3 regions of the Pelorhabdus rhamnosifermentans genome follow, and region 3 is predicted to be linked to each of the others. Evidence: riboswitches for the same ligand, from Rfam matches in the RefSeq annotation. Region 3 holds a riboswitch; each other region holds the start of a gene.
The links. Region 3 has a riboswitch for cobalamin ahead of Ga0466249_RS06695 (adenosylcobinamide amidohydrolase). Riboswitches for the same ligand answer to the same signal wherever they lie in the genome.
Positions count from the first base shown of each region.

Region 1: linked by a shared signal. The riboswitch ahead of Ga0466249_RS18825 (sirohydrochlorin cobaltochelatase) and the one ahead of Ga0466249_RS06695 (adenosylcobinamide amidohydrolase) in region 3 are both predicted to bind cobalamin.
Region 2: linked by a shared signal. The riboswitch ahead of Ga0466249_RS14310 (nicotinate-nucleotide--dimethylbenzimidazole phosphoribosyltransferase) and the one ahead of Ga0466249_RS06695 (adenosylcobinamide amidohydrolase) in region 3 are both predicted to bind cobalamin.

Region 1 is NZ_JAHGVE010000019.1:59,778-68,071, reverse strand. Features, by position in the region: gene Ga0466249_RS18850 (ABC transporter ATP-binding protein) at 1-780, opposite strand, end outside; gene Ga0466249_RS18845 (ABC transporter ATP-binding protein) at 777-1,568, opposite strand; gene Ga0466249_RS18840 (FecCD family ABC transporter permease) at 1,572-2,594, opposite strand; gene Ga0466249_RS18835 (ABC transporter substrate-binding protein) at 2,536-3,519, opposite strand; gene cobI (precorrin-2 C(20)-methyltransferase) at 3,564-4,265, opposite strand; gene Ga0466249_RS18825 (sirohydrochlorin cobaltochelatase) at 4,318-5,190, opposite strand; cobalamin riboswitch at 5,441-5,623, opposite strand; gene Ga0466249_RS18820 (ABC transporter ATP-binding protein) at 5,792-7,051, opposite strand; gene Ga0466249_RS18815 (FecCD family ABC transporter permease) at 7,048-8,088, opposite strand; gene Ga0466249_RS18810 (ABC transporter substrate-binding protein) at 8,111-8,294, opposite strand, start outside.
Region 2 is NZ_JAHGVE010000011.1:76,531-84,824, forward strand. Features, by position in the region: gene serA (phosphoglycerate dehydrogenase) at 1-134, shown strand, start outside; gene cobS (adenosylcobinamide-GDP ribazoletransferase) at 427-1,182, shown strand; cobalamin riboswitch at 1,293-1,489, shown strand; gene Ga0466249_RS14310 (nicotinate-nucleotide--dimethylbenzimidazole phosphoribosyltransferase) at 1,597-2,631, shown strand; gene Ga0466249_RS14315 (sensor histidine kinase) at 2,752-3,963, shown strand; gene Ga0466249_RS14320 (response regulator transcription factor) at 3,987-5,603, shown strand; gene eutS (ethanolamine utilization microcompartment protein EutS) at 5,885-6,226, shown strand; gene Ga0466249_RS14330 (EutP/PduV family microcompartment system protein) at 6,240-6,674, shown strand; gene eutM (ethanolamine utilization microcompartment protein EutM) at 6,664-6,942, shown strand; gene pduB (propanediol utilization microcompartment protein PduB) at 6,969-7,772, shown strand; gene Ga0466249_RS14345 (propanediol/glycerol family dehydratase large subunit) at 7,794-8,294, shown strand, end outside.
Region 3 is NZ_JAHGVE010000004.1:118,869-125,788, reverse strand. Features, by position in the region: gene Ga0466249_RS06695 (adenosylcobinamide amidohydrolase) at 186-1,079, opposite strand; cobalamin riboswitch at 1,233-1,416, opposite strand; gene Ga0466249_RS06690 (NifU family protein) at 1,644-1,928, opposite strand; gene Ga0466249_RS06685 (4-hydroxyphenylacetate 3-hydroxylase family protein) at 1,976-3,442, opposite strand; gene Ga0466249_RS06680 (hypothetical protein) at 3,492-3,644, opposite strand; gene Ga0466249_RS06675 (4-hydroxybutyrate dehydrogenase) at 3,739-4,857, opposite strand; gene Ga0466249_RS06670 (aldehyde dehydrogenase family protein) at 4,883-6,250, opposite strand; gene Ga0466249_RS06665 (acetyl-CoA hydrolase/transferase family protein) at 6,284-6,920, opposite strand, start outside.

The DNA of each region.
Region 1 (8,294 bases), on a different contig from region 3:
CAACGTCGCATTCGTATTGAGCTGCGTAATATAGGCGGCAGCACTCGACCGATCATCAAAGAACTGGACCTTCATGCCATCCGATGCCGTCCATTCTACAGCAAATTGACCTACCTTTTGACACAAATCAGCAGGTGCAGCCGTCGTAATAAGCTTCCCTTGTTCCATAATGGCCACACGCTGACATAGCGCCTCGGCCTCCTCAATATAATGCGTCGTAAGAAGTACGGTCAGTCCCTGATAGTTTAAGCGCAAAATAAGACCCCATAATCGGCGTCGCACCTGTGGGTCAAGACCTACTGTCGGCTCATCTAAAAACAGGATTTTAGGCCGATGCAGTAAGGCCCTGGCAATCATCAAACGCCTTTTCATGCCGCCTGAAAAAGTTTGAACCATATCATCCTTGCGATCCTTAAGTTCCACATAATCTAATAATTTTTCCATGCGCTCATGACGTTCCCGCGCAGGCATGTGATGCAAACGACCATGAAGCTCCAAGTTTTCCCAAGCTGTCAAGTCAGCATCTAAATTCAAATGCTGAGGCACAACTCCCAGCAATTCCTTAATACTCTGTCCCTCTGTTGGCAAGGAAAGGCCATGAACTGTAATGGTACCCGAATCAAAGGATGTGAGCATTGTCAAAACACGAATCATCGTCGTTTTTCCTGCACCATTTGGCCCCAGAAGCCCAAACATTTCACCGGCTTTAATCGATAGATTCACTTGATTAATCGCTGTACGAGTCCCATACGTTTTTACTATATTTTCAATTTTAATCATTCTTGTCCCTCCCGCGTCGCCAAACAACGGGCGATACATACTGGCCGCTGCTCCTGATCGCGATAAATATCGGCTGTAACACCAAACACTTCGCGCAGCATCGTCTCATTCATCACTTCTTGCGGCGCGCCCATAGCATATAAACCGCCTTTATTGAGCACCGCAATGTTATCAGAATAGCGAGCAGCATGATTCATATCATGAAGTACCATAATCACCGTAATGCCTTCCGATTTATTTAGCTCCGCAATCAGCTCAAGTACTTCGAGCTGATGAGAAATATCCAGATACGTCGTAGGTTCATCAAGCAATAAGACACGGGGCTTTTGCGCCAGAGCCATTGCCAGCCAAACCCGCTGCCGCTCACCGCCAGACAAGGTACTCACCAATCGTTCACTCAAATGACGCAATTTCGTTTTGTTTATCGCCCACTCCACAGAATGGTTATCTTCATCATGCGTATTTTTCCACCAACTTTGATGGGGAAAACGACCATAGGAAACTAAGTCATAAACAGTTAAATCGCCTGGAGCTGCCGGTGATTGCGGCAAAACGGCCATGTACTTGGCAAGCTGTGCGATCCCATAAGACTGAAGCTTCTTACCATCAAGCAAAATAGCCCCAAGTTCAGGCTGAATATTACGCGATAACACCTTAAGAAGTGTGCTTTTGCCCGACCCGTTAGGACCGATAATCGACAAAATGCTTCCATCAGATATTTTTAGAGATAAGTCCTTAAATAGTAACTTTTTGCCAAAGCTTACAGATAAACAAGCCGCTTCAAGCATTTCTTATGGCTCCTTTCGCAGTAAATAAAGAAAAAACGGTGCCCCGGCAAAAGCCATAATAATGCCTACAGGCAGTTCAATTGGAGCAAACAGCGTCCGCGCAAATGTATCACTACAAGTAACGACGGCAATACCCAAGAAGGCTGAAGCCGGAATCACGTAGCGGTAATCAGAGCCAATCATCAACCGCGCGGCATGAGGTACAACTAAACCAACAAAGCCCAAGAGACCTGCTACACTCACAGCACTTGCCGCCAAAAGCGCCGCAACCGCTGTCATAACGAGTCTCGTCCGTTCCACCGAAAGTCCCAATCCTGTTGCTATATCATCGCCAAGCTCCAAAATGTTGAGCTTTCTTGCACTCCATAGGGCCAACAAACCTCCGCCAATCGAATAGGGCAACATGGCAAACAAATGCGGCCAACTGCGCGCTGAAAGCCCGCCCACCATCCACATGAGCGCTCCATGCACACGATCACTAAAAAAAACTAACAGTCCCGCAATGCCTGCGCCCAAAAACGCCGAAACGGCGACGCCGGCCAGTATAATACGAACGGGCCGAATGCCGCCTTTCCACGCTAAAATATAGATAACACTTGTTGATGCCAAAGCTCCAAGAAAAGCAATAGGCGTCAGTAAATACTCCCAATGGGGGAAAATAATCAAAACAAGCATGCCCGCCAGTCCCGCCCCTGACGATACGCCAATAATATGGGGATCAGCCAAAGGACTTTTCATAATAGACTGCAAGATAGCACCTGATAAAGCCAGATTCACTCCCACAAGCGCCCCCACCAGTGTCCGTGGCAAACGAATATTCCAAATGATTTGATTCGGCGGCCCCTGCTGCAAAACCGTCTGCGTAACATCATGAAACGAAATAGGAACAGCACCGCTCATTAAACTATAGAATATAGAACAAACAGCGGCAATAGCGATAAGACCCAGTACGCCGAGACGGGATTTGCTATTTGACACTTCCGTACACCTCAGGATAACTAATTTTAGCCATATATTCCACAGCATCAGGCATTTTCAAACCAGGATTCAACAAAAAAAGTTGAGAAGGCAAAAAACTGACCTTGCCATTTTTCACGGCCCGCAAACTCGCCCAAGCCGGGTTACTCTCCACATCGGCTTTCATTCGCTTTTCAATTTCAGCAGCACTCCCCATAGTGACCACAAAAACATCATCAGGATCAGACTCCACAAGCTTCTCCAGGCTATAGGGTACGTTATCACTGTCTTCATTGAGTGGCGCCGTCCCTGACGCAATATTCGTTAGCCCCAACTTTTGTGCTATACTGCCAGCAATGGTCCGGTCCAACTGCACTGTCACACTTTTCGATGTAGCAAATAAAATCGCGACTTTGCGTTGCTTATCTGTAGGAATCTTATCCGTAATGGCCCGAATTTTTTGCTGCATATCCGTAATAATGTTTTCCGCCTTGGCTTGAGTACCTGCAATATTTCCTAGCAAACGAATGGTTTCTATGGTATCATCCAGTGTTTTATACTTTAAAACAAGCACAGGAATATGATTGCTCTCTAGTGCGGGTACTAAACTGTCATGCATGCCTTGTACGGCAATCACTAAATCCGGCTGAAGGGACACGACTTTCTCCAAATTGATATTATAGACAAAACCCACTTCAGGCAACTGAGTTGCTGCCTCAGGAATAGCCTCTGTTTTCGTGTTTGGCCGCCCCACAGCCTGACCACCTACGGCATAAAGCAAATCTAAAAAAGAGGGGGATAAAACAACAAGACGTTCCGGCTTCTTCGGCAATGTAACCGTTCGGCCCGTACTATCCTTAACAGTCAAATAAGCTTGCCCCGCCGTGTCTGGCGCAGAAGTCGACGAACCAGCCAAACAACCGGCACATAACAAAGCCACGATAAGCCAGCCAACCATCATGAGCAGCCGTTTATTTTTACTCAAAATACTCACATCCTTCTATCATCATAGAACGATGACACAGTTCTGATTTTTACTTAGCCGCGCCGCGCAATAATTGTCGACAAATAATTGAGCTTATGATCAGGTGCCAAATCAGATAAATTATAAACCACTTGTTCGTCATCAAGACCGCAACGACTAATCATGACCGCCTGTTTCGCAAAGCCATGACGTTTAAGTTTTTCTAGCAGTTGAGGGAAGTTTTTATAGACCTTCATCAATACAATATTATCAGCAGAGGCAAAGACCTGCTCCAATTTTTCATCGGCCATTGTTGCCGGAATAACGTTCAATACATCGTCTCCCTCTACAATGGGATAGCCGAGTTTGCTGCCAATGGCACAAAATGCCGTAATACCAGGAAGTGTCTCTATGGGATAACCTGCATCTTTAAGCAGACGAAAAACATAAATATAAGTGCTGTAAAACATGGGATCACCAAGCGTTAAGAAAACAACCTTTTTCCCCTGCTGGAGCAAATCCAAAATAATATTTTTATTATCTAACCATGCATCAGTCAGTTGTTCCGTATTAGAAACCATGGGAAAAACAAGCTTAACAACCTTTGCACCTGCTTTTAAATAGGGTGTAGCAATGGTAAGTGCCACACTATTTTCTTTTTTCTCCGTTTTCGGCGCAATGACTACATCGGCCTGCTGAATCGTATGAATCGCTTTTAATGTTAATAGTTCGGGATCGCCGGGTCCCACTCCTACTCCGTAAAATATTCCTGACATATTTATTTACCCCTCCACTTTATATTGATTTTCCTGTTAGTCAGCCATTTTTTTATGTGTTACGGGCTTGTCCATGATTGGCAATGGCATCTTTTAGCCGCTGCATATAAAGATCCTGAACAGCTACATTTTCACCAATTCCGTGGATATACGTATCCACCTCGAACCCCGCAGCAAGTAACTGGCTCTTATGCGATTCTTTATCGGCACCAGCCATATCATTGTTGGCATGGTCCCCTGCAACCATCATCAGTGGAAACAGAGTGACTTTTTTTATGTTTTTCCCTTTCATTTGTGCAATAATCTCTTCTAAATTAGGTGTTCCTTCGACTGTATAGATCCAGGTATTTTTCCAGCCTAATTCATTAATGCGATCCTGCATAACCGTATAATAAGCATTTGCCGGGTGAGCTGTACCATGCGCCATGATTAATATAGCCTCATCATCGCCCTGTTGACCGGGAAATTCTGTCTTTACGGCATTCAGTGCCGGAATAAAGTCATCAGGCTTATTTGTCTGTCCCATGTAATAAAAAAGCGGCAAAGCTAAACTCATCTTTTTAAAAGAGCCTTGGTCTTTCCACATATTGAAAACACGTGTGTCATAGTCATATTCGAATCCTGGAATAACATCAAGAGACATGATTGCCACTTTGGTATAACCTTCATCAGCCAATTTTTGCATAGCCTGCTCAGGCGTATCCACATCAATTCCATCGCGTTCCTTTAAAACTTTAATCACCTTATGAGCGCTAAATGCCCGGCGAACTTCCCAATCCGGATATTCAGCACGCACTCGATTTTCAATGGCTTCAATGGTCACTTTACGACTATCAGCAAAAGTTGTTCCAAAACTACAGACTAAAATAGCCTTTTTTTCAGATTCTGGCTCTTGCTGCTGTTCATCGGCATAAGTCGTAGTCATATTGAAAAACCGAAAAGAGTAGAAAACATCAATGCCGTCATAACAAATAAAACCCTTTTTTCATATGAATTCACTTACCTTTCACGAATTTAAATTTTTCGATACTCTAATAACTCCTTGTCAAAAGGCAAGGAGAAGGTTTGGCAATAAGAAAAACCTTCCTGAACGACTCAAGAAGGTTTAGATGACTAGAAAAATCTATAAAATAAAAATTCCAGTCTAATCCCCTCCCCATCGCTCGTGGGTATATACGGTGATTGTTAAATAGGCAGTTCTCCTGACTTTGGATCATTGCTCACCCAAACCTTCCCAAGACAAGATATCTCAGTGGTAAAAATTGGGTTTACTTCCCATTACAGTGGCGGGACCGCGCCGGTATCACACCGGACTTCCCTATTAAGCCTCAAAGGGCACCTATTTCGATCATATGAAGTTTTGTGAAAGTTAGAAACTATATGCTAAATATAACATGTGTCAACAAGCAAGTCAAAAAATTTTTCATAACATTCTTTAGCTTCTATAATACCTGTTAACAAACGCCATGCAGCATTATAGACAAAAAAAGGCTTTCCACCAAGGGTTACCCGCCATCTGTATCTCCTCAGATTTCCTCATTATGATCATTCTCCAGTTGTCGAATAAACTGCTTCCATGTCATAACAGTAACTTGCGGCAAAGCCACCAGCTCACCATACAAACGAGTAGCCTCACCCCCTGTAAAGTCCCGTTGCTCAAGCGGCGACTCTTCGATAACAATCAATTTTTTAGCGCTAAATGCCGCTTTCAAATTATCAAGATTTTGCGCGCCATAATACAAGTTGCTTAAAACGACCCAATCAGCTTGGGCTATTTTTTCACGATTTTGCCTGCCAAAGGCTTCATCATTGACACAGAAAGGCTGCCCCAGTACACAGTCCACACCAAATGCCTGAGCTACATGAGCATCGGTGTCACCATACTGAAAAACACCGCCGCTTAAGGAATAGGATTTTTCATGCAACAGGCGAACCAAATTACCAGCGGAACCACCGCCACCAATGACATGAACTTTTTCTTGCCGCCGCGATACGCCTGTAGCCGCATAAGTATGAATATCTAAATTTCCTGTCACTTCATTAGTAAAAACAGTCGAGTGCAAGCCATAAGCCTGCTGGAGATTTTCTTTTGTAATAACAGCAGACGGCTGATCATCAGCAAGAATCGTCCCCTGGGCTACAAGCATCAAACGCGTACAAAATTTCGCCGCTAATTTAAGATCATGCGCAACCATAAGAACGGTCTTCCCTTCTTGACACATGACCTGACAATAGCGAAAAATTTCCTCTTGATAGACTAAATCCAAACTCGCTGTCGGCTCATCAAGAAAAAGAAGGGGGGTTTCTTGTGCAAGCACCTTGGCTAATAAAATCCGCTGCCTTTCGCCGCCTGATACGTGCTGTACTACCTTATCTGCTAAATAATCAACACCTGTAAAAGCCATATATTTTCGAGCAATTTGAACATCTTCATCACTTTCATTCTCCCACCATTTTAAATAGGGATAACGGCCGGCTAAAACAACCTCTAACGCCGTAAACTGAAAGTCTAAATCAATCTCTTGCTGCATATAAGCAACGCTTTTCGCCAATTTCCTATCACTCAAACGCTCAAGAACCTCATCAAGTACAATAACGGTTCCCGTTGCCAAAGGCAACAAGCGTCGTAAACCCTTGAGCAAAGTGCTCTTTCCTGCTCCATTCGGCCCGATAATGCCGATAAATTCACCTTGCCCGGCAGAAAAATTTACATGCTCAAGAATCTTTTTATTCCCCAAACAAATCGATAAATTCTGTGCAGATAAAACGCTAGTGCTATTGTTCACGATAAGATCCCCCCGTTCGAGGCCTTACGCAATAAATACAAAAAATAGGGAGCCCCTAGTAGAGCCGTCATAATCCCTACGCGAACTTCAGTTGGTGCAATAACTAAACGCCCAATTGTATCACAGGCAATCAAAAAAAAGCCGCCAGCTAAAGCACAGGCAGGTAATAACACCCGATGTTCCGGACCAATTAAGAGGCGCATCATATGAGGCACTACGAGTCCAACAAAACCGATGGTCCCGCTGACACAAACGGCGGCTGCCGTTGTCACCGTCGTAATAAACAGAAAAATAAACCGAAAAACAGCGACAGGAACACCTACTGAGCGAGCTTCTTCTTCTCCCAGTACTAAAATATTAATATGCCTAGCTAACAGACATAATAAAGTGATCCCAACCAAAATAGGCGGTGCAGCTAAATAAACATGCTCCCAACGCCGATAATCTAAGCCGCCAACCGTCCAAAATAAGAACTCACGCAACCGGGCTTCATTCATAAAAGTTAAAATACCTGATGTCAGCGCCCCAAGCAGCATACTGACGGCAACACCCGATAATAGTAAGACCATAACCGGTATTTTTCCTTGATGCATAGCCATAAAGAGCACTAACGCCACAGCAAGCAAAGCACCAAGTAAAGCAAACAAAGGAGTATAAAAAACACCTGCCGTTGAAATGCCTGATGCCACAGCAATAACAGCCCCAAAAGCCGCACCACTCGATACACCGATGATGCCAGGATCAGCCAGAGGATTACTCAGCACCCCTTGCATGACAGCACCTGATACACCCAGTGCTGCCCCAACCAGTAGGCCGACAAGAACGCGTGGAAGACGAATCTGCCAAATCACAGCGACTTGTTCCTGCGTAAATCCAGCTTGATGAAAACCGGGAATACTCAGTTCATGTCCTAAAACAGCTAGTGTTGCAGAAAGCGGAACAGAAACCTGTCCTAGCGCTAATGAAACCAAGACCATTCCTATCACAAGGGCACTCAGCCCTAAAAAAAGCACGGTTTTATTGAACTTTCTTTTCATTTCTTCCAGTCCTTCTTGACTATTACTCAAAACAATCCGGATAAGCCGCACTGGCAATATCCTTGACACCTTCCACAATATACTGTGAAGTACAGTTTAAATGACGATCAGGTACAGTAAAAAGATGATGCTCACGCACCGCTTTAACCGTCTGCAAAGCGGGATCTTGCTGCACATTCTCTTTAAACTGCTGAATATCTGTTTTC
Region 2 (8,294 bases), on a different contig from region 3:
TGCAGCTGGGGATTAATGATCAGGAAAAACGGGCCATGATGGTTTTGGCAATTGATTCTGATGTGTCAGTTGATGTTCTGCAATTTATCAGCGGTGTAGAAGGTGTGTTGAAAGTTCACTTGGTGAAAATTTAAGAAATTACAATTAAAAAATAAATAAAATAAAAGAGGAAAAACGTTATTTGTCTGATGACAGGCAAGTCGCGTTTTTTTTCTTCTGTAAGCGCGTTCTAGTCATATTACAGGTACAACCCTTAGTATTAATGGTGGTTACGAAACGCAATTAATGCAAGATTTTTTTGTAAGACCTATGACTATTTTGGCTGTGTGTGGTAAAAACTTGCTTGTTTAAAATAACAAGCAGGAGTGTTTGGTTTCTTTCATGAATCTATCTAGTAATGAGAGTCTGTCAAGGAGGCGAAAGCAATTGTTCCAGCAGTTGTTCAACGATTTTATTACAGGGTTGCAGTTTTTAACACGTATTCGTCTCGTTACGCAAGTCGATTGTTCTCAAGATAGTTTTCGCCGTAGTGTTAAATTTTTTCCTATTATTGGCTGTCTCATTGGGCTGCTATTATCAGGAATAATCTATGGATTACAGTTGCTTGGGAGTGGCAAAATTCCTTCACATGTTATGGCATGCAGCCTGATTTTGATTGAAATACTGTTAACAGGCGCTTTGCATTGCGATGGCTTTATGGATACGATGGATGGAATTTTTTCTGGACGTTCCCGCGAACGGATACTGGAGATTATGAAAGATAGCCGTGTTGGTTCTTTCGGTGTTATTGCTTTTTGTTTGTTCGCGCTTATGAAATATTCCTTTATCTTGGATATGGATTCTTCTTTATTAGCCTTGGCTTTTTTAGTTATGCCCATTGTCGGGCGGTTGGCAATTGTTATGGCTGTTACCTTGTTTCCCTATGCACGGCGTGAAGGGTTGGGCAAGAGCTTTTCTTATCATGCTGATCGCAGAACCTTGTATATTGCTGGATTATGTGCTGGAGTCATACTCGCTTTATTAGGCAGATTAGCTCTTCTTAGTAGTCTATTTGGTCTTATTTTTGCGTATATTTTTGCCGAATATGTGAATAAGCGGCTGGAAGGATTAACAGGGGACATTTATGGTGCTGTCAATGAACTAACAGAGCTTGCTGTTTTGTTCGTATTTACTTGTTCATGATATGAGGAGTATGGGATTTTTTTTACTATGTTCTTTAATATTTTGCTAAGCTAGCTAAAACAGGTAGGAGAATGGTTACGTATGTAGAAAAAGTGTGATAATTGAATTGAATAAAGTGCCACTGTATGGGTGCCTCTCGACTTGAGAGGAGAATAGGGAAGTCGGACAAGATATTATATCTTGAAACGACGCGGTCGCGCCACTGTAATCGGGGAGAAACTTCTTTTTATGCCACCGGGAGAACGGGAAGGCTAAGAAGGTTTGATGATCCGTAAGCCAGGAGACCTGCCTGTACAGCTGCCATGTACTCCCGCGTAAGGAGTAGTGCCAGAAGGAGAGGGTCTTAAAAATACCTAGCCTTTTTGGTTTGGTATTTTTTTATTGCTTCCTAAAACACATTGAGGAGGAATTCAGATGGATTTCGAAAAAACAGTCAATGATTTTATTGATGGGGCGGCAAAGCCGCCCAGTAGCTTAGGAACTTTGGAAAAACAGATAAAAAAAGTGCTGTTAGCCTGGGGAAAAATTGATTTGGAAATTCGGCCCTTTCATATTATTTTTGCTGCAGATAATGGTGTTGTAGAAGAAGGCGTAGGCAATACTACAGCGGAAATTACTTATTTACAAGCAAAGAATATGGCCGAGGGTCGGGCGACGATTAGTTGCTTTTGCCAGGCTAACCAGATTCCCTATGAAGTAGTGGATGTGGGGATTCATACCGACCGAAAGTCAGGTCTGGATCGGAAGGTAGCCTTAGGCACTAAAAATTTTATGAAAGAAGAGGCCATGACAGAGACGGAGTTTCAACGAGCTTGGGAGATCGGTCAGGAACGAGTGCGTCATGCTGTTTTAGAAAAAAAGTCGAATTTGCTTTCTTTTGGTGAAATGGGGATTGGTAATACAACAACATCTTCTGCCGTGCTTCATGCTCTCACCGGGATGCCGCCGGAATTTATTGTGGGTTATGGAGCGGGCTTAAATAATAATGAGATTTTAAAACGCAAACGCCTTGTTGTTGCCAAGGGGGTGGAACTTCATAAAGAAAAATTGCACACAGTACAAGATATTTTACGTTGTGTCGGTGGATTTGACATTGTTGCCATGTGTTCTGGTATGCTGGAATGTGCAAAATTACATATTCCATTTGTAATAGATGGCTTTATTGCAGCTGTTGCTTATACCTGCGCGTTTCGCCTTAATCATGAGCTTGATGGTTATGCTATCCCTTCCCATATTTCAAGAGAACCAGGTATGGCCTATTGTTTAATGCTTGGCAATATATTAGCGGAAGATGTTGTCTTGCATGCCAATTTGGCACTAGGCGAAGGGACAGGGGCCGTGCTTATGGTTTCGATTTTAAAAACTATGTTATATACTTTGCATAACATGGCAAGATATTCTGATTTTGTTTATAGTGAGCCCTTGCCTGCACAAGATGTGGCCATGTAAAAAAATTGCTACCGTTTGGTAGAATATTGCTATTAGCAGGGAAAAAATTGCATTCTAGCTAATATCTCTATAAGAAATAGTAAGACTTTTCTGTATTGCTTTTTCAAGGGAGGGCGACGAATGCAAACAAGTCATCCATTTGTTTTAGGTGAAATTGTCAACACTCAGGTCTTGCAGGAGATACAGGATAAATTTTCCGAAGCAACGGGTTTTGGCGCAGTCATTGTGGATCGCGAGGGCAATCCAGTTACACGTCCGAGTAATTTTACCTGTTTTTGTTCTTATATACGATCTGAACCACAGGGATTGGCCCGCTGTGTTAATTGTGACGACTGGGGCGGCAGGCAAAATCAAAAGCCTTGTGTTTATCTCTGCCATAGCGGATTAACGGATTTGGCAGCTCCTATTATTGTGCAAAATGAGTATATTGGGGCATTTCTTGCTGGCCAAGTGGTTTTGGATAACAAGAATGCTGATGCCAAAGCGGAAATGTTTCGTCGTACGGAAAATTTAGAGCTTGACAGACAGCTATTATCAAAATTTTATGATATTGTACCGATTGTGCCGGAAAACCGGATAAAGGCGGCTGCCGATCTTATTTATATTATGTCTAATTATATTGTTGAAATAGGTGTTGCCAATATTGTCGGTAAGCAGTTAGTGGATGAATTGCAATCGAAGGCGAACTTAGAGGCCCTATTGCGCGCAACAGAGTTAAAAGCTTTGCAGTCACAAATCAATCCGCATTTTTTATTTAATACACTCAACACCATTGCACGGTTAGCTTTATTGGAAGGTGCAGGACGGACGCAAGAAGTGGTATTTGCTTTAGCTGATTTACTCCGCAATAATTTGCGGGACATCGATGTACTGCGTCCTTTAGAACAAGAATTAAAGTCCATTACAGACTATTTGACGATTCAAAAAATGCGTTTTGGTGAACGGATTCAAACAGTTATCCATGTAGATTCACAGCTGATGAAGGCAGAGATTCCAGCTCTTACTCTTCAACCGCTTATTGAAAATGCCATTATTCATGGATTGGAAGCTAAGTTAGATGGAGGGACAGTTGAAATTACCGGCGAGATTGTCGGTAATTCTATGATGCTTTATGTAATCGATTCAGGAGTGGGGATGTCGGAAGATATGATTCATGCCATTTTTCAATCTGAAAAACGTACGAAAACGCATGGTCAAACAACAGGTCTTGGTGTTATCAATGTTCATAAACGTATTCAACATTATTTTGGTAATGATTATGGTCTTACACTGGACAGTAAGTTAGGAGAAGGCACTCGTATTGCGATTCGGCTTCCCTACTGTTCGGATTAGGCGGATATTTTGGGAGAAACGTTATGGTTACACTATTTATAGCAGATGATGAACAACTAGAAAGACAGGCATTACGGCTAATTATTGAAAAAAATTGTCCTAACATTCAAATTATCGGTGAAGCGGGTGATGGAATCAGCACGGTTCATATGGTAATTGATGAAAAGCCGGATATTGTGTTAATGGATATTCGTATGCCTGGAATGAATGGTTTAGAAGCTGCCAAGCGCATTCGAACGGTTTTGCCTGATTCGCATATTGTTATGCTTACGGCTTTTGATGAGTTTACTTATGCCAGGGAGGCCCTTACGATTGGCGCTGTGGAGTATCTGTTAAAGCCTGTTAGACCCGCTGGTATTGTGAGCGCCATGGCGGTAATCGAAAAAAGAATTGCTGGAATTCGAGTCAAACAAGCTGAAGAAGAGGAATTGCGCAAAAGTGTAGAATCGGCTCTCCCTTTTATCCAAATGTCTTTTGTCTATGATCTGATTTCTGGTTCTATTACAGAGCTTGATCACTTACAGCAACGTTCGCGTTTTTTAGGTCTTACTTTTGATCCTGGTGTAGCTCTTATCGTGGATATTGACAATTTTAAGCAACTTACTTGTCAGGACACGGAGCTTGAAAAGCAATTAATGAAACAAAAAGTTTATCAGCATATTTGTCAAGTTACTGGCAAGAATGCGTTAGTTACACCTTTTGGCAGTGATAATGTCATTGTTTTGCTAGGGTTCGCCAACGAAGATAGGTCCGAAGAAATTGAAAATTCCGTTCAGGAGATAGCTGTTACCATTAAAGAAAGTATTCGGCTTGAGATGAATATTGGCGTTACCATTGGCATTGGCAATTATTATGAGGACCCACGCGAGCTTCATAAGTCTTATTTGGAAGCTCGGCGTGCCGAACGGCAAAGGTTTTATCTTGGAGACGGTCAAATTATTCATATTAAGGATGTGCCTTATGTTAATGCCAGTCCCTTTAATTATCCCTTCCGGTATGAGAGGGCTGTTCTTGATAAGGTGCGGTGCGGTGACCGAGAACAAGCGAAGGAGACCCTCCATGAATTGCTCAATGGTATTTTTGCTAGTAAGGCTAGTATTGAGACAGTAAAGGCTTGCGTATTGGAACTTCTCATTGTATTATCCCGCTCCGCTGTAGAGGGAGGCGCAAATTTAGATCAGCTTACGTTGCTTAATTTTACTTGTATTGATCAATTGACTGCTTGTAACACGAAAGGGCAAGTGGAACATTGGTTATTTGAGGCGCTCGATCATTTTATGGATAATATGTTGGATAATCGTGTGAGTACGAATCTTAGGGTGATTAATCAAGCTTGTGATTATATTGTTCATCATTGTCATAAGAATATTTCTTTGGAAGACGTGGCTCAGACTGTCCATTTAAGTCCCTTTTATTTTAGTCGTTTATTTAAACAGGAAAAAGGCTATAATTTTGTTGATTTTCTTACACAAGTACGTATGGATAAAGCAAAAAAGTTGTTGCAGAATCCTGATTTTACAGCAGTACGCATTGCTTCGGAAGTGGGCTATCAAGATGCTAGTTATTTTAGCCGCGTTTTTCGCCAGACAACAGGGTTGACACCCAATCAGTATCGACAGGGAATAAATAAGCCTAAGTAAAAGCGAGATTATCTCATTGATAGGATGTTATCTATTATAAAAATGACCAAACGGAGATTGTAACACTACAATCTTTGTCTGGTCATTTTTATTTGTAAAAAAAATTACATAGATGAACAAAAAAATCCTGTTAGCTTGTTTTTTTATTATTCGTGGATGAATAGATCGTCAAAATAGCAGCAAATATCTTTGATGCCTCAGCAATATTTAAGCAAGGTAGAAGAGATGAAAAGAGTAAATATACTTTTGTAAAACTATTTTGAAGATTGCGAGGAAAGATCATGGCAACAGAAAAACCACGCGTCGTTCAAGAATATGTACCAGGTAAACAGTTGACGCTAGCCCATCTTATTGCCAATCCAAAACGGGATTTGTGTGAAAAACTTGGACTTGTGACAAGTTCAGCCATTGGCATTCTAACGATTACACCCTGTGAGGCAGCCATTATTGCGGCAGATATTGCGACGAAAACGGCCGATGTTCAAATTGGTTTTATGGATCGTTTTACAGGTTCCCTCGTTATTACAGGGAATGTAGCTGCTGTTGAGGCAGCCCTCAGTCAGATTATTCATGTTCTTCGTGATGGCTTGGGGTTTACAGGTCCAAAGTTGACGAAATCCTGATATGGAGAAGGTTATGTTTGTTGGTGCCGTAGGGGCCGGGAAAACGTCGCTGATTCATGTATTACAGAATGATTGCCAAAAGGTACAGAAAACACAAAGTATTATTTTCACAGATGGTGCCATTGATACGCCAGGTGAATATGCGCAAATTCCACGATTTTATTCGGCACTACTGATTACTGCTGTGGAATCTTCGATTGTCGTTATTGTGCAAGATGCAACAGATTTAAAAACTACTCTTCCGCCTGGTTTTGCTGGGATATTTACGCGAAAGGTTGTTGGAGTAGTAACAAAAATTGATGCACTTGGCGCAGAAAGGGAGAAGGCTCGCAATCGGTTATTTCAAGTGGGGGTCAAAGATCCGATTTTTTTTGTTTCAGCCCATACAAGGGAAGGTATTGATGTATTCATGGATTACTTGATGAAAGGAGGTGTACATAATGAGTGAAGCGCTAGGAATGGTTGAAACGCGTGGGTTAGTGGGGGCCATTGAAGCAGCTGATGCCATGGTTAAGGCAGCAAATGTCATTTTAATTGGCTATGAGAAAATTGGCTCAGGTTTGGTGACAGTCATGGTACGCGGTGATGTTGGCGCAATTAAAGCAGCCACAGAAGCGGGTGCTGCCGCCGCCCAAAGGGTGGGTGAAATTGTATCTGTTCATGTGATTCCACGTCCGCATACGGATGTAGAAAAAATTCTTCCCAAGGTAAAGTAGGCATTAATATGGAGGTGACAGGATAAATGCAAGAACAATTAATTGACAAAGTGATGGATGAAATTAAGAAACGGATGGAAAGTCAGGAACCTGCCAAGGTGGAACAAGAGCAAGCGATAACGTCAGGAGCAAGTTTTGCGAATCCTGGACTAACTGAATTTGTGGGAACTGCTATTGGCGATACGATTGGTCTAGTTATTGCCAATGTGGATCCTATGCTGCATGACATCATGAAAATTGATCCAAAATTCCGTTCGATCGGCATATTAGGTGGCCGTACTGGTGCCGGCCCTCATATTCTGGCTGCTGACGAGGCCGTCAAGGCTACGAATACAGAAATTATTACGATTGAATTAGCCCGTGATACGAAAGGCGGCGCCGGACATGGTTGCTTGATCTTGTTTGGTGCTGAAGAAGTATCAGATGCCCGGAGAGCTATTGAAGTGGCACTAAAAGAACTAGATCGGACGATGGGCGATGTTTATGGTAATGATGCCGGTCATATTGAACTGCAATATACCGCTCGTGCCAGTTATGCAGTGAATAAAGCTTTTAATGGTCCGATTGGCAAGGCATTTGGTTTAGTTGTTGGTGCTCCAGCAGCTATTGGCGTACTCATGGCGGATGTGGCAGTGAAGACAGCTAATGTCGAATTAGTTGGCTATGCGAGCCCTGGTGGCGGAACAAGTTATTCTAACGAAGTTATTATTATGGTTACAGGTGATTCCGGTGCCGTGCGTCAAGCCGTACTTGCTGCGAAAGATACAGGGAAAAAACTACTGGAAGCACTAGGCGGGCCTGCTCCGTCGACAACAACACCTTATATTTAAGTAGCAAGGAGGGGAGACAACATGAAAAAATCGAAACGTTTTGAAGCTTTGGCAGCGCGTCCTGTTAATCAGGATGGTTTTGTAGTGGAATGGCCGGAAGTAGGCCTTATGGCGATGGGGAGCCCGAATGATCCGAAACCGAGCATCAAAGTGGTCAATGGTAAGATTGCCGAAATGGATGGGATTCCCCGCGAAAAATTTGACTTTATTGACCAATTTATTGCCGATTACGCAATTGATGTGTCTATTACTGAACAAGCCATGGCGATGGATGATTTGGCTATTGCCAAAATGCTTGTGGATGTCAATGTTTCACGCGATGAAATTGTCAAGGTAGTTCGTGGACTGACAGCAGCCAAGATTGTTGCTGTATTCAATAAAATGAATGTCGTTGAAATGATGATGGCGTTACAAAAGATGCGGGCGCGTAAGATTCCTTCTAATCAGTGTCATATTACGAATATCAACGATAATCCTGTCTTAATTGCAGCAGATGGTGCTGAAGCTGCACTACGTGGTTTC
Region 3 (6,920 bases):
TATAACATGTCCCTGCAAATAAGTCAAATAAGTCAAATAAATCCATTCAATCCTCATAACTCGCTAATCATATTCCAGTTCAACTTACCCTCAGTGCAATTTACTGCAGCTATTTTTTGACGCAAAGCAGCACATAATTTCATTCCGCCTGGTTGAAAAACGGGACTTTCAAGCAATGAAAATAATTAATAAAGTCCATCAATCCCGAGTAGCCCCCAACAATATTCCTGCCATACAGCCTGACAAAAAATCAAAATAACCTGTGCTTTAGCCGTTGAAAAAGGTAAATCGGCACTACAAATTTCATCCATTCCTAACCGCCACAGCCGTTCTTCCGCTCGACTTTGACGCCAGGGAATAATTTTGCTTTCCATAGCTAGTGATTCTTTCAATGCCGTTTTCACTGCACAAGCCAAAGCTTCGCCAAACAACGACTGGGTCCCTACATCATTACAAAATACTTTAGCCGTTGGATTGGTAGCAAAAATAATCCCATCTGCTCCAGTACCCGTAGCCGGACTTAATGTACAAGAATTAATCACAGCCAGTTCCTGAAGTGCTGCACTTTTGGCTTCCGTAATGGTTAACAAGGCTTTAACCATATTCCCCTCTGCTATCTGCGCATTCGTTAAGACTAACAGATTGATAGCATCATTAAACGCACAATCACGATTACTATCCTCGCCATGCTCCCCTGCCCTCATCGCATTCGTCCCGATTACTGCTGTTGCAATGACTTCAATCAGCGTATCTTGAAAATAAAATGCACTATAGCCATGACGATCAACCTTTGTATTCGAAAGTAAACCTGTAATGCGTTCACAGTTAAAACCATTCATAACAGCAAAATTCAACAAATCATTAGATGCTTCTTCAAATGAACTAACAAATGAAGAATGTTCCGTATCAAAGTCTGCTTGGACACGACTGATACAATGATTAAAAATAGCATCTGCCATAAGAAAACCGCCATTGTAACTGGATGTACTCAAAACAAGACGTGGCTCTGGAAACTGGCAAATCAATGAATGCTTCGTCTCAATAAACAGTCCACCCGTTTTAAGCAACTGATTTTTCATTATTTTACACCTCTTTTCGACACTAATTTTACTCAAAATAAAAAGACTTCCTGATCAGCTAGAAAAGTCTCTGGACAAAATAGAAAATCCCGACTAAAATAGTCGGGAAGAAAAAGCGCTCTACTAATCCCCTTCCCATCTCTCGCAGGTCAAACGGTGACTGTTAAATAGGCAGTTCTCCTGGCTCTGGATCATCGCATTCCCAAACCTTCCCAAGACATTAGCGTCTCAGTGGCATTTTTTGGTTTGCTTCCCATTACAGTGGCGGGACCGCGCCGGTATTTCACCGGACTTCCCTATTAAGCCCCTAAAGGGCACCTATTTCCATCTATATGAAGTTTTCACATTGTTGCTTATGATTTTAAAATAGCATATATCAAAGAGCAAGTCAAATAAATCTGTGTATTTTCGTCTAAACACTTTCAGGCAAAATAAATTTCTGACCAATGAAACAAAGAAGCTCAATAAATTTTTTATACAATAGAGGACCTGACAGTATCAATCATGTCACTGTCAGGTCCTCCTATTTTAGAAACACTCCGCTTTCATCAACCTTTATTCATACTACGAAGGTTTCCCCTGTCTTAAAATCTCCAAGGCCTGCTGAATCAATTCGTCGATTACTTCAAAAACAGGTACAACACCTTGAATCTCAGGACATTCTGCTCGAAGGATTGTTTCCACGACTTCTTTCAAGGTTTGTTGGGCACCGGGACATATTGAACAGGCCCCGGTGAGTCTCACCCTAACAAATCCATCTTCTGTCGTATCTAAATACTCGATGTCACCCTCATGGCTCTGAAGGATTGGACGAATTTTTTCTTCAATAATTTGTTCGATTCTATTCATTGCATTTCCCGCCCGTCTTCATCTACACTTATTTTCACGACAGAACCTTATTTCGCTGCACCTTGATCAGTAATACCAGCAATGACCTTAGCTAATTCTTTTTTCGCCTCAATATTTCCCTGACGGGCTATCATAATCCGTTGGGCCTGCGGCGATCCCGCACCATGCATAGATTCTGTCCGATAACCTACAGCTGCCGTGCCTAACGTAATGTTTTCAATCAGCCGTAAGATGCGCATCCGCCATTCTGTCGGAATCGACGCCACACCTTTAAAGTATTTTTCAACCACTTTGCCAATAACAGGATGATTCAGATCTTTTTGCGATGGCAGCGTTACCATGAGTCCACCGGCAATATCTTCTGCTAAACGCGCAATTTCATAAGGGAACCGCGTAACATTTTGCTTACATACATTGGCAAGCAGTAAATCAATGAGATACGTCCCTGAGGCTGTTTTATGTCCTTCAGCCGAACAAGCAATGCCGCAGGCATAAAGAGTTTCATTTAAGTGCTGCATTTCAATCAGTTTATCTTTAATATGCGATGCCCGAGCTGCACCATTATAATCTGCCGCAAGAGCCGCTGCTCCAATAAGCACATCCCCTACGCCGACTTTACAGCCGCCGTAACTTTGACGATGATAACCTGCAAAACGTTCCACAAGAAGACCGCTAAATTCCGTCTCCCCAGCCATAAAGACATTTTCCCACGGAATAAAGACATGATCAAAGACCATCAAGGCTTCATGACCACCAAATTTCTTATTGCCTACATCAATCGTATCGCCTTCGAGTTTGCGCGTATCGCACGACTGCCGTCCATAAATATAGAAAATACCTTTTTCATCAGCAGGAGCACAGAAGCTGACGGCATAATCCGCATCATCTTTGCCCATGGAAATGGTCGGCATCACTAAAATCCAGTGAGAATTAATAGCTCCTGTTTGATGCGCTTTTGCACCGCAAACAACAATACCGTCTTTCCGTCTTTCTACAATATGAACAAACAAATCAGGATCAGCCTGTTTGCTTGGTGCCAAATAACGATCCCCTTTCGGATCTGTCATGGCTCCGTCCACAGTCCAGTCTTCCTGTTGCATTTGACGCAAGAATTTTTCAAAATGCTTATGATACTGAGTACCCAGCTTTTCATCCATTTCAAAAGTCACACTGTCCACAGCATTAATGGCATCCATACCGACGCAACGCTGGAAACAGGCCGCAGTTTTTTGGCCTAACAAGCGCTGCATTTTTACTTTCTTCACCAAATCAGCCGGACTTTGATGCAAATGGCAAAAACGATTTACTTTTTCGCCTGTCAAATAAGAAGTAGCTGTCATCAATTCAGCATACTCTGGATCTTGCGCTAATTCATAAGTGGCCTTGACGGAATTCATAGAAGGACGAATAATAGGATGATCGACTGGATTTTCAACAAGCTCCCCTTGCAAATAAACCTTTAAATTGAGTTTTCTTAGGCTTTCCTCATACTGTTCAGGTGTTTTTAAAGTCATAAAAATTACCCCCTCATATTTTTATTAGCTTGATAAACTAACGCCTAACTCATTGCGGTCGTTTAAAAGAAATAAAAACAAATTCCTTTAAAAATTCTTCTACAGCTTGTTTATCTAAGCGCTCTCGTTCTGAATCAGACTCTATATTACTGTCTTCTGTAACAGTCGTTGTGTTTTCTTCCGGCAGCTTACCATTTGACATGATACTTCACTCCTTTTTCGCCAATCATATAGCTATTTTTTTATACCGCTAGATTATGACAAAAAACGAATAAATTCCGAAATTTTTGTCCAAATTAATATAGCGCATGAAAGATATCGCGAATTTCATTTCGACTCAATGGGACATAATTATTGACAAGCAATCGCTGTTGTCCTGAAATAACATTGTCCGTAAACGTCTCAATTTCTTCTTCCTTCATGCCATATTCACGAAGTGGCTTGCGATTTAACAGCTGCTCAAGTAGCTCAGCTAATTTGTCGTATACGCAAGAAATATCATCCACTGCCAATATTTTGCCTAAAAATTCATTTAACTCCTTAATTTTACCGTTAGGCTGCTTATGATTATAGGTTTTAAACACTTCAATAAAAAATTGATAATTGGCTTCACCATGCGGGACATGATAATTTCCGCCAAGTGGATAGGACATAGCATGGACAGCGCCAACTCCTGTATTTGCAAAAGCAACCCCCGCCCAAGTGCTCCCAAAGGCGAAATTGGACAAAATATTCAGTCGATAATCAGGCCCTCGCTCAATAATTTGTTGATAACCTTTGATAATCGTCTCAATGGCTTTCAAGCTAAACAGTTCAGTAAACGCATTGGATTTGGGAGAAACGAATGATTCGACGCCATGAATCAAGGCATCAATGGAACTGGTAACAAAAAATTTGTACGGAAGACCTCGCACAAGTTCAGGAATGAGTACAGCATGATTCGCGTAAAGTTCATCCACGGCAAGCCCCATCTTAGTATGTTTGGACTTAATTTCAGCAATAGAAACATTCGTCACTTCGCTGCCTGTTCCGCAAGTCGTTGGGACAAGAATCAATTCCCGACTTTTGATTAAAGGAATCTTTTTTTCAAATAAGTCTAGTGCATGTTTTGCATCCTTTATTGTCAAAAGCTTTGCAATGTCAATTACTGTACCGCCGCCAATGGCAATAATCCGTTTGTATTCTTTCCCTTCCATCGCCTGGATAATCGCATCAATCATCTCATCAGATGGTTCACCTACACCATATTTTTCTTGAAACAAAAAATCCGCGTCAAGATGTAATTCCTTCAAATACGGCGTATAAAGAAACTCATGAGTTAAAATAAAATCTCCTGCTCCGATATTGAAAAACTCAGCGAATTCCTGTACGTGATTAAACTGATGAATCTGAGGTCTTACCTGAAGCATCTGCATATTCAATCTCCTCCTCTTTTATAAATTAGAGCGACCAAATTTCCTCATCCGTAGGAACCTTGGCATCTTTATTGAAATAGCCAATACGCGATATATTAATTAAGTGAGTATACGTTAGATTTTCGGAAATACTGTTGTTGCCCCATGAACCGCAACCTAAGGTTGTCGTAGGGTTGAAACCATTATAAAAACTGCCTCCGGCATTCGTGGAAGAAGGCTGATTAATCGTCAGACGACTAAATGGAAGCGCTAAACCGGCCTGAATAATGTGTTCCTTATTGTTGGAATGCACGACAGCGGAATGACCCGCACCTTCATACAATAAATTAGTTTTCGCAATATCAATCGCATCTTCAAACGTCTCATAAGCAAAGGTAATCATAACGGGACACATTTTTTCCCGGCAAAGAATATCGGCACTGCCCCTGCCTTTGGCTTTTAAAATAATGACTTGGGAACCTTCCGGTACAGGTACTCCGGCAAGATTAGCAATAAACTTAACAGACTGTCCGACGATTTTTCCGTTAATAGTACCATCAATAAACATCACTTGTCTAAATTTGTCTACTATCGCTTCATCGTCAAAATAGCAAGCACCATTTTTCACAAATAATTTCATAATCTCAGCATGTTTCTCAGCCGGTGCAATAATGCATTGCTCACCTGAACAAATAATGCCATTATCAAATTTTTTACCAGCAATAATATCCTGCGCAGCCTGGTTATCATCATAATCGCGGTCCATAATAACCTGAACATTGCCAGGACCCACACCATAGGAAGGTTTTCCGCTTGAATAGGCCGATTTCACCATGCCGGCGCCACCTGTAGCCACAACAACATCAACGGATTGCATTAATTCCTGCGTCTTTTCGATACTGGGTTCTTCAATAATCTGAATGACATTTTCCGGAGCACCCAGTTTTTTCAATTCAGCATTAATGAGCTGTACCGTGTGTGTGGAGCATTTTTTTGATCTTGGATGAGGTGCAACAATAATGGCATTACGCCCTTTCACAGCAAACATGGCATTGCACATGGGCGTAACGATGGGATTCGTCGTTGGAGTAATCGCACCAATAACCCCCTTCGGCTTTGCCACATATACGAGGCCTTTCTCTGGTTCTTCTTTAATGATGCCGACAGATTTTTTCCCTTTTAAGCTATTCCAGATTGTCCGTGACTTGCCTTTGCATTTGACTACCTTGTCTTCATAAACGCCCATTCTCGTTTCATCGACCGTTTCACGAGCCAACATTTCGGCATTGTCATAAACGACTTTGCCTATGACACGAACCAATTGATCGACTTGCTCTTGTGTATAGCCCGCAAAAATTTGCTGGGCAATTTTTGCTTTGTTAATTAATTCACTTATTGAGTACTGTTTCTCCATGTTTTATTCATTCCTTCCGCTATGTAATTTTAATTAAATCAATCCTTGCTCTGTTGCCTGGGCTAATAAGGTCGACCGAAAATCAGGATGACTCACGGCAATTAAAGCCTTGGCTCGCTCCCGCAGGCATTTGCCGCGTAAATCGGCAATACCGTACTCAGTCACAATATACTGCACATCATTACGCGATGTCGTCACAGCTGCCCCCGTATCTAACTGACACACAATACGAGAAATCTTACCATGCGAGGCTGTCGAAGGCATAGCGATAATCGCTTTGCCATTACGCGAGCGACTGGCCCCGCGAGTAAAGTCAACCTGTCCTCCCACACCGCTAAATTGTTTGGTACCAATCATCTCGGCGTTCACTTGTCCCATAAGATCGACTTGCAATGCCGAATTAATCGAAACCATATTATCGATTTGACCAATGATATAGGGATCATTGACATAATCTACCCCATACATTTCCACATCAGGATTATTATCGACAAAGTCATACAACTTGCGTGTTCCCATTAAAAAAGTGGCAACAAATTTTCCTGGGTGCAGCGTTTTCTTGCGGTTTGTCATCACACCGGCCTCGGCCAATTCAACAACACCATCAGAAAACATTTCCGAATGCAAACCCAAATCTTCTTTATCTTTTAAAAACAGCAGCACAGCATCA